Regions from separate parts of the Chitinophaga sp. 22620 genome, predicted to be linked through region 2. Evidence: riboswitches for the same ligand, from Rfam matches in the RefSeq annotation. Region 2 holds a riboswitch; the other holds the start of a gene.
The links. A riboswitch is a leader RNA that binds a small molecule or an ion and turns the genes downstream of it on or off. The one in region 2 is predicted to bind cobalamin.
Positions count from the first base shown of each region.

Region 1: it holds a riboswitch for cobalamin, as region 2 does, so the genes downstream of both, ACTJIK_RS09210 (ribonucleoside-diphosphate reductase small subunit) here and ACTJIK_RS04750 (TonB-dependent receptor plug domain-containing protein) in region 2, are expected to answer to the same signal.

Region 1 is NZ_JBQEMV010000001.1:2,241,155-2,246,055, reverse strand. Features, by position in the region: gene leuC (3-isopropylmalate dehydratase large subunit) at 1-769, opposite strand, end outside; gene ACTJIK_RS09215 (hypothetical protein) at 929-2,482, shown strand; cobalamin riboswitch at 2,806-3,004, shown strand; gene ACTJIK_RS09210 (ribonucleoside-diphosphate reductase small subunit) at 3,142-4,113, shown strand; gene ACTJIK_RS09205 (ribonucleoside-diphosphate reductase subunit alpha) at 4,171-4,901, shown strand, end outside.
Region 2 is NZ_JBQEMV010000001.1:1,110,917-1,115,817, forward strand. Features, by position in the region: gene ACTJIK_RS04750 (TonB-dependent receptor plug domain-containing protein) at 1-1,643, opposite strand, end outside; cobalamin riboswitch at 1,697-1,916, opposite strand; gene ACTJIK_RS04755 (APC family permease) at 1,964-3,289, shown strand; gene ACTJIK_RS04760 (trans-sulfuration enzyme family protein) at 3,315-4,475, shown strand; gene ACTJIK_RS04765 (tetratricopeptide repeat protein) at 4,645-4,901, opposite strand, start outside.

The sequences.
Region 1 (4,901 bases), 1.1 Mb from region 2:
TGTCCCAGTCCGCGCCTTTGGGTGCAAACTCGCGGCCTTTGATATAATCGAAGGTAACCTGGTCCGGCGCAATCAGCCCGCCCCTGGCGCCCATTTCGATGCTCATGTTGCAGATGGTCATGCGCGCTTCCATGCTCAGGCTGCGGATGGCCTCGCCCGCGTATTCCACGAAATAACCCGTAGCGCCCGATGCGGAGATCTGCGAAATGATATATAAAATGATGTCTTTGGACACCACTCCTTTTTTCAGCTGCCCTTTCACTTCGATCTTCATCCTTTTGGGCTTGTATTGCAGGATGCACTGGGTAGCCAGCACCTGCTCCACTTCCGAGGTGCCGATGCCGAAGGCCACCGCCCCGAAAGCGCCGTGGGTGGAGGTGTGACTGTCGCCGCACACGATGGTCATGCCCGGCAGGGTAATACCCAGCTCCGGCCCTATCACATGCACAATGCCCTGGTAAGGATGGCCGAGGCCGTACAGCTCCACACCGAATTCGGCGGTATTTTTCGTCAGCATCTCCACCTGCTTGCGGCTCAGGGCCTCTTTGATGGGGAGGTGCTGGTTGAGGGTAGGTACGTTATGGTCTGCCGTGGCACGGGTCTTTCCAGGCCTGAACACGGGAATGTTCCGCTTGCGGAGCCCGTCAAAAGCCTGCGGGCTGGTCACTTCGTGAATGAAATGGGTGTTGATGTACACCGCATCCGGGAACCCCGGCCTGCTGGTTACGATATGGCTGTCCCAGATCTTGTCAAATAATGTTTTCCCCATATTTTCTCCTTAAATTTGCTTTCCTTCCTATTTACTCCTTCAAATCTAATTGACACATTTAAACCACAGATCGTTAAATTTGTCATTATTACGATTCGCAAAGGCGATATATAACTATTAACCTATTGAAGGTCAATAATTTACAATCCAGTAACAACGATGCCCAACACGCAGAATGATGCCTTGTTCATATTAATAAAAACGCTCACAAAAGCTGAAAAGAGGAACTTCCAGCTTGCCTTCAACCGGGATAATACGAAAGAAGACGTGCTTTTCATACAATTGTTCAACACACTGGACAAAATGAAGGAATACGACGAAGAGCAGATACTGAAGCGGGTTCCGGACATCAGGAAACAGCAGTTGAGCAATGTAAAGGCCCACCTGTACAAACATCTTCTCACCACCTTACGGCTGTTATATAAAACAAAAGATCCCCTGATAGAGCTGCGGGAGCAGCTGGACTATGCCCGGGTGCTGTACAACAAGGGGCTGTACAACCAGAGCCTCAAGATACTGGCTAAGGCCAAAACCAGCGCGCGGGAGCAGGAGGAAGTGATGCTGTATTTCGAGATCGTGGAATTTGAAAAGCTCATCGAAAGCAGGCACATTACCCGCAGCCTGGACAACCGGGCGGAAGAGCTGAGCGACGAAAGCCGGATCATCAACGAGCAACTGAACAATGTAAGCAAGCTGAGCACCCTGGCGCTAAGGATGTACGGCATGTACCTCAAGCTGGGGCATGCGCGCGATGAGAAGGATTCGCTGATGCTGAAGTCCTTCTTCGAGGCCAACCTGCCGGCCGTGCAGCAGGGCAGCATGAGCTTTTATGAACGCATTTACCTTTACCAGGCTTACTGCTGGTACTACTATATCCTGCAGGATTTCGTGATGTATTACCGGTATACCCAGAAGTGGGTGGACCTGTTCACCGAATATCCCGGCCTGCGCGATACCGATGTGGACCTGTACATCAAAGCGATGCACAACCTGCTCACGGCGCATTTCCACACGATGAACCACGATAAATTCACCGAGGTGCTGTCGGAAATGGAACAGTTCATTACCGATAAAGAAGAGAGCATGAATGAGAACACACGTACGTCCGCGTTCGTGTACCTCTATACCGGGAAGATCAACCGGCACTTCCTGGACGGCACTTTTTCCGAGGGGCTGAAGCTGGTGGGCGAAGTGGAGTGCAAGATATCAGAGCACCAGCTCACGGTGGACCAGCACCGCGTGCTGGTATTTTATTACAAGATCGCCTGCCTTTATTTCGGAAGCGGCGACAATAACAATGCGATCGTTTACCTGAACAAGATCATCCAGCTGCGGATAGGCAACCTGCGGGCGGACATACAATGTTTCGCGCGCATCCTTCACCTGATCGCGCATTACGAGCTGGAGAACTACAGCCTGGTGGAATACCTGATCAAATCCGTGTATCACTTCATTGCGAAGAACAAAGACCTGAGCCTGGTGATGGAAGAGATCCTGAAATTCCTGCGCAAGAATATGTACGCCAACCCCAAGGCTTTACGCACGGCGTTCAAAGATCTGAAAGGCAGGCTGGAAGTGATCGCGAAAAATCCTTACGAGCGCAGGAGCTACCTGTACCTGGACATTGTGAGCTGGCTGGAAAGCAAGATAGACGGGGTACCTGTGCAGGATGTGATCAGGAAGAAGTTTATCAACAAGGTGCCGCGCATTTAGTTAATGCCCATTAACAAAAAGACAACGCAGGCTTAATACCAGGACGCCGGGAGATGCACATTCCCGGCGTTTTTTCGTGGAGCGCGGCATTTTTCAAACGCTTGTATTTCAGGGCAATTTTCGCCACACATTTAGTGTGTTCTAATATGTGCCAGATTTCCAATACATTCTGTTTTTCTATCATACCAATTACCTGCTTTTAGATGTGAATAACTTGAATTGTACGCCCCTTCTGCGATCCCAAAAAGTCCACATTCTTTATCCACATATGGGGGAAACTTATCACTTTGACGGGGTAGTTAGATCATTACATTTGCAACAGTTCTTGACTTCGTTGTGCTGGCTTCAAACGTTTCTTAAACGTGGAGAATTAATAGGGAATCGTGTGGAATTCACGAGCAGACGCGCTACTGTGATCCCCTATATGCCGGATGCTTTTAGATACGCCACTGTTCCGGAAGGGACGGGAAGGCGCGCCCGGCAAGGGAAAGCCAGGAGACCTGCCAGAACAACGTAATTGTCAAAACCTTCGCGAAATAAGGTTATGGCGAGCCCGACCCCAGGATGTACCTCCTCTTAGGATAACGCGCTCCCGTCTCCCCACTCCGCGAATCGCAATGAACTTAACTATGGATAGTTAACCGTATAAAAAATTACTAATGAGTAACGAGAATGAGATCTTATTGAAAGACAACAAGGACAGGTTCGTGCTGCTGCCGATCAATTACCCCGCTATCTGGGAACAATACAAACGCCATGAAGCCAGCTTCTGGACCGCTGAAGAGATCGACCTCAGCGGTGACCTGGCGGACTGGGCGAAGCTGAACGATGGCGAGCGCCACTTCATTTCGCATGTACTGGCCTTTTTTGCGGCGTCTGACGGGATTGTGAACGAGAATCTGGCGGTGAACTTCATGAGCGAAGTACAGATACCCGAAGCGCGTTGTTTCTACGGCTTCCAGATCATGATGGAAAACATCCACTCCGAAACTTATGCTTTGCTGATCGATACGTATGTGAAAGACCCGGTGGAGAAAGACCGCCTTTTCCACGCCATCGACACCGTTCCCGCGGTGAGAAAAAAAGCAGAATGGGCCCTTCGCTGGATCGAAGGCGGCACCTTCGCACAGCGTCTCGTGGCGTTTGCGGCAGTGGAAGGCATCTTCTTCAGTGGCAGCTTCTGCTCCATTTTCTGGCTGAAAAAACGCGGCCTCATGCCCGGCCTCACCTTCTCCAACGAGCTTATCAGCCGCGACGAAGGGCTGCACTGCGAGTTTGCCTGCCTGCTGTACAGCATGCTGAACGGCAAGCTCAGCGAAAAAGAAGTGCATGAGATCATCGGCGACGCCGTGTCCATCGAAAAAGAATTCATCACAGACGCATTGCCCGCCGCCCTCATCGGCATGAATGCGGACCTGATGAAACAATACATCGAGTTTGTGGCAGACCGCTGGCTGCAGGCGCTGGGTTGCAGCAAAATGTTCAACAGCACCAACCCCTTCGATTTCATGGAAATGATCTCGCTGCAGGGCAAAACCAACTTCTTCGAAAAACGCGTGGGCGATTACCAGAAATCCGGCGTAATGGGAAATAAAGAGACGCAGACTTTCAGCCTGGACGAAGACTTTTAGACTCAACAACAATACACCTAACAATATATTTACTCACCCAGTTAAATTCATCACACTATGTTCGTTATAAAAAGAGACGGAAGGAAGGAATCTGTCAAATTTGACAAGATTACGGCAAGAGTAGAAAAGCTGTGTTACGGATTGGCGCCGGAATATGTAGATTCGATAGACGTAGCGAAGAAAGTGATCCAGGGCCTGTACGACGGCGTTACCACCACCGAGCTGGACAACCTGGCTGCGGAAACCGCCGCTTCCCTCACCACCAAGCACCCGGACTATGCGCAGCTCGCTTCCCGCATCGCGGTGAGCAACCTGCATAAAAATACCGTGAAGTCGTTTTCCCAGACGATGAAGAAACTTTACGAATACATCGACCCGAAGACCGGCAAACCCGCCGGCCTGCTGAGCGATGAAGTATGGGACGTGATCCGCAAGAATGCAGACATCCTGGATTCCACTATCATTTACGACCGCGACTTCGCTTTCGATTATTTCGGTTTCAAAACGCTGGAACGCTCTTACCTGCTGAAGATCGACGGCAAGATCGCCGAACGCCCCCAGCACATGTTCATGCGCGTAGCCGTTGGTATCCACAAAGAGGATATCGACTCCGCCATCAAAACATACAACCTGATGAGCGAGCGCTGGTTCACCCACGCCACGCCCACCCTCTTCAACGCCGGTACGCCCAAACCCCAGATGAGCAGCTGCTTTTTGCTGACCATGCAGGGAGACAGCATCGACGGTATCTACGACACCCTGAAACAGACCGCCAAGATCTCCCAGAG
Region 2 (4,901 bases):
ACCTGGTAACCTACATTCAGCGTGCCGGTATGGTTGGGGCGGCGCACCAGGTTGCTGTAGGTGGTGTCTTTGCCGGGAGAGGCCTGGGTGGTCACCTCTCCGTCCACATAAGCGTAAGATACTTTTACGTTCAGGCCTTTGGCAGGCTGTACGGCCAGTTCCACTTCAAGACCTTTATCGTTCTGTTTATTGAAGTTCACGTATTTGTTGTTGATGTACGCGATCACGTCTTTCATATCCCGTTTGAACACTACCGCGCGCAGGTCGATCTTGCCGTTCCATAGGAAGGTCTGTGCGCCGGCTTCGTAGCTGGTGGCGTGTTCCGGCTTCAGGTCTTCGCTGCCCCAGATGCTGTACAACGCTGTCAGGGTGGGAGCTTTGAAACCGGAAGCAATGCTGGCGAATATTTTCAGCTTGTCGGAAATAAGGTAGGAGGGGTTGATGGTGTAGGTGAAGTTGTTGCCGTATTTGGAATGCAGCGTATAACGTCCGCCCAGCTCGAAGCTGAAACCGTGCAGGTTTTTGATGAACAGCGCGGCGTAAGGGCTGGTGTTGTACTGGTCGCGGATGCCGTACGGGTTGCGGAAGTTCACGGTATCGATCATTTCTGCTTTGCGGTACTCCACGCCGGCAAGGGCTTGCAGCCAGTGGTTGATGTCATAGTTGGCGTACAGCTCGCCGAAGTACGAACGGCCGTCGAGGTTGGTTACGCCCCAGGCGCTTTCGTCGCGGCGGGTTACTTTCTGGTAGGCGAAGTTGGCGTGTACCTGTCCTTTCCCGTTGAGGTCATAATCACCGCGGATGCCGGTATGGATGAGGTCAGACTGGTTGTTGTTCACCTGCGCGTCCTGGAAAGGGCCGCCGTCGTAGCGGCTTTTGTAGTCGCTGTAAAAGAGGAATGGGCGCAGTTTCAGCTGCTCTGTAGCCTGTATGCCTACGCTGGCCATAAAGGCGTTCTGCCGGATGCCGTCGCGGTCGAAGGTGGGTTCTTTGATGGTATCGAAAGGCGCGGCTTCGGAGATACCGTCTGTTACATAATGGGTGAAGCTCACGTTGTAATCCACGTTATCCTGCTGCCCGCGCAGGCCCAGGGAGCCTTTCAGGCTGCGGTTGCTTCCCCATACGAGGTCGCCGTAAGCGCTCACGGGTTTGCCCCCGCCTTTTTTGGTGATGATGTTCACCACGCCGGCGATCGCATCCGCCCCATACAGGGTGCTTTGCGTGCCGCGCAGTATCTCGATGCGCTCTACCTGGTCCACAGGCAGCAGACGGAGGTCGATGGCGCTGCCGGTAAGGCCGGTGGCGTCCGCCACGGGAATACCGTCCATGAGGATGGGGGTGTATTGGCTGGTGGCGCCGCGGAAATACAACTCCCTGTTCTTGCCGGGGTTGGAGCCCACACCGTTGATCACGATGCCGGCCTGTTCGTTCAATACGTCGGCTACCGTGCGGCCTGCGCTCCGGGAAAGCTGCTGGCTGGTGATCACGGTGAGCACTTTACCGGTTTCGCTTTGTTTTTTAGCGAATTTGGTGGCAGTCACCACAAAAGTGTTGAGCTGGGAAACCTGCGCGGAATCTTGCGCGGAAGCTGCATAGCATATAGCCAGCAAGCCGAAAGTAAGCACTGAGCTTTTCTTTTTCATGTACGTCTATAAATTGAATAAGTGCAACATGCTCTCTGCTTTCACCCGAAGCAGGGAATGGAAGGTATGCGGCAGGTCTTCTGGCTCACCCGCTTCCCGGAGGTACCTTCCCGCTCCTTTGTCGGAACAGTGGTTGGAGGATTTCCGGAAAACATCGCGCTGCATGGGATGCAGGCGGCGGGTTTACAGCTACGGGGATAGCTCCGGATTTACACCGGATTCCCTATTAATGCCCGATCAAGATCAGGGGCAACCGTTTACCGGGGGCAAACCTACGGATATTTTATGTAAATAATCGGTTAATCGGTTATCTTGTAGTTATGAGCATTAAACCAAAGCTTGGCCCGTTCGACCTCACTATGATCGTAGTGGGGCTGGTCATAGGGATGGGGATTTTCAGGACGCCTGTGAGCGTAGCACGGGAAACCGGCACTCCTTTGTTGTTCTTTATGGTATGGGTGCTGGGAGGACTGGTAACCCTTTGCGGGGCGCTCACTTATGCGGAGATCGGCAGCCGCTTTCCCGTGGCGGGCGGGTTCTATAAAGTGCTGTCTTACGGTTTCCATCCCGCTTATTCCTTTATGATCAACTGGACGCTCCTGATATCGAACGCCGCATCTATCGCGGCCGTTTGTATCGTGGGCGCTGAATATATCGGCCCCGTGCTGCTTCCCGAAACCATCCAGCACGAAGGCGGCCGCAAGGCCATCGCGATCGGGGCCGTGCTGGTGCTGTACCTGATCAACCTGTCGGGCATCCGGATGAGCGCCAGCTGGCAGAATGTGCTGACAGTGTTTAAGATCACGCTGGTATTGCTGCTGTGCCTTGCCGCTTTCAGCAACAACGTGGCGCCGCCGCAAACGGCGGCGTCCGTGTCTACGCCGCATGGCTGGGCATACATCTTCGGCGCCGCGCTGGTGCCGGTTTTTTTTACCTACGGCGGTTACCAGCAAACCATCAATTTCGGCAGCGATGTAAGGGAACCATCGAAGAACATGCCGAAAGCCATCATGCTGGGCATCGGGATCATCCTGCTGCTTTACATCACGGTGAATTACGCTTATGTGAAAGTGATCGGCTTCGAGCAGCTGAAAACCACCGATGCGCTGGCGGCGCGGATGGCGGGTGCGTTCTTCGGGGAATATGGATTCAAGGTCACGAGCGTGCTGCTGTTCATGTCCGTGCTGGGATACGCGAACGTGAACCTGATGTCGAACCCGAGGATGTATTACGCCATGGCGGAAGACGGCGTGTTGCCGGGCATCTTCAAGCGGGTGAACAGCAAAACGCAGGTGCAGGAAGTGGCATTGACCGTATTCGCCGCATTGGTGATCGGTTTGCTGTATTTCCTCAGCAATTTCGATACGATCATCCGTTACGTCATGCTGTTCGATTCTATCGGGCTGGCCTCGGCGGCGGCCACTATCTTTGTGTTAAGGAAAAAGACGGCGCACCTGGACGGGCAGGGCATCTACAAAATGAAGCTCTATCCCTTTCTTCCCGCGTTTTTTATTACGGTATATCTTTTCGTAACGGTCAATATTTTTATAAACGACCTGGGCCAGGCGCTGGGCGGCATGGTGTGGTTTGTGGCAGGCCTGCCGATCTACATTTTTATGCGGTATGTGGTGCGGAAAAAAACCTGAACCCTGGAGAGCAATAATCTGAACTATGGATCTATCTTATATTATCAATCAGTTAGGGGAAGACCGGGAGCTCTATTTCAACGCCATCGCCCCGCCCATTATGCAAACGAGCAATTTTGCATTCGATACCGTAGCGGATATGCGGGCGCTGTTGCAGGATGAGTATAAAGGTTTTCTTTACAGCAGGGGCAATAATCCAACGGTAGACATCCTCCGGAAAAAGCTGGCGGCGCTGGATGGCGCGGAAGACGCGCTCGTGTTCGGCAGCGGGGCGGCGGCTATTTTTGTAGCCGTGCTTTCGCAGGTGCAGCAGGGCGATCACGTGGTTTGCGTGAAAGACCCGTACAACTGGGCCCGCCAGATCATGGAAAATATCCTTCCACGCTTCGGTGTGCAAACCACTTTTGTAGATGGAGCATGCACAGATAATTTTGAAAAAGCCATCCAACCCAATACCCGCCTCATTTACCTGGAATCGCCCAATTCCTTCACCTTCGAATTGCAGGATATTGCGGCCATCACCAAACTGGCGAAAACCAAAGGCATCATCACCATCCTCGATAACAGCTACAGTACGCCCCTTTACCAGCAGCCCGCCGGGCTCGGCATCGACCTTTGCCTGCAATCGGGCACTAAGTTCATCAGCGGCCACAGCGATACGGTGGCGGGCGTGCTGACCGGCAGCAGGGAACTGCTGCGGAAGATATTCGTGTCCGAATTCCTGAGCGTGGGCAGCGTGATAGCGCCTTTCTCCGCATGGCTGCTCCTTCGCGGCCTGCGCACGATGGAAATAAGGCTGAAGCGCAGCCGCGAAAGCGCGCAGGATATTTGCCAGTGGCTCAAAAAGCAACCGCAGGTAGAGAAAGTATTTTATCCCCTCGATCCTGATTTCCCGCAATACGAACTGGCACAGCAGCAAATGAAAGGGGCTGCGGGCCTCTTCACCATACAGCTGAAAGCCGGCAGCGCGGCGCAGGTGGAAAGGTTCTGCAATGCGTTGCAGCACTTCCTGATGGCGGTAAGCTGGGGCGGGCATGAATCCCTCATTTTCCCGGCCTGCGCTGCCCTGCCTGAAGGCGGCTTCAATGCCGGTGAGCCGAAGCACCGGATGGTCAGGATCTACATCGGGCTGGAAGAGCCCGCATTCCTGAAAGCAGACCTGGCGCAGGCATTGGCGCAGATCTGAGGGATCGGTTGTTCTGATGATATTTTATCCGGGAGACGTGGCCGAACGGCAGTCGAAGAATACTTGGCGGAGAAGAGCGTTGAAATAGTATAAGGATATCTATCTGAATGAAAAAAGGGGCTGACCGTTCATTTCGGTCAGCCCCTTTTTTATATAATTTTACGGATGATCAACCCGGCATACGGCTGATATATTTGTCCATTTCCTTGATCTGGCTCACGATCTGGTCGGTAGTGGGCTTCTGCGCTTTTGCACGGCGGAAATAGTCTTTCGCGGTTTTAAAATCCCTGCGGCTCATGGCGATGGAGCAGAGGGTAAGCAGCGCTGCTGCGGTATTTTCTTTATCGGGCAGGCCCAGCCTGATGGATTTTTTCAGGTTGGCGTCCGCCGTTTTCATATCGTTTTTCTGGTAAGCGATAGTGCCCA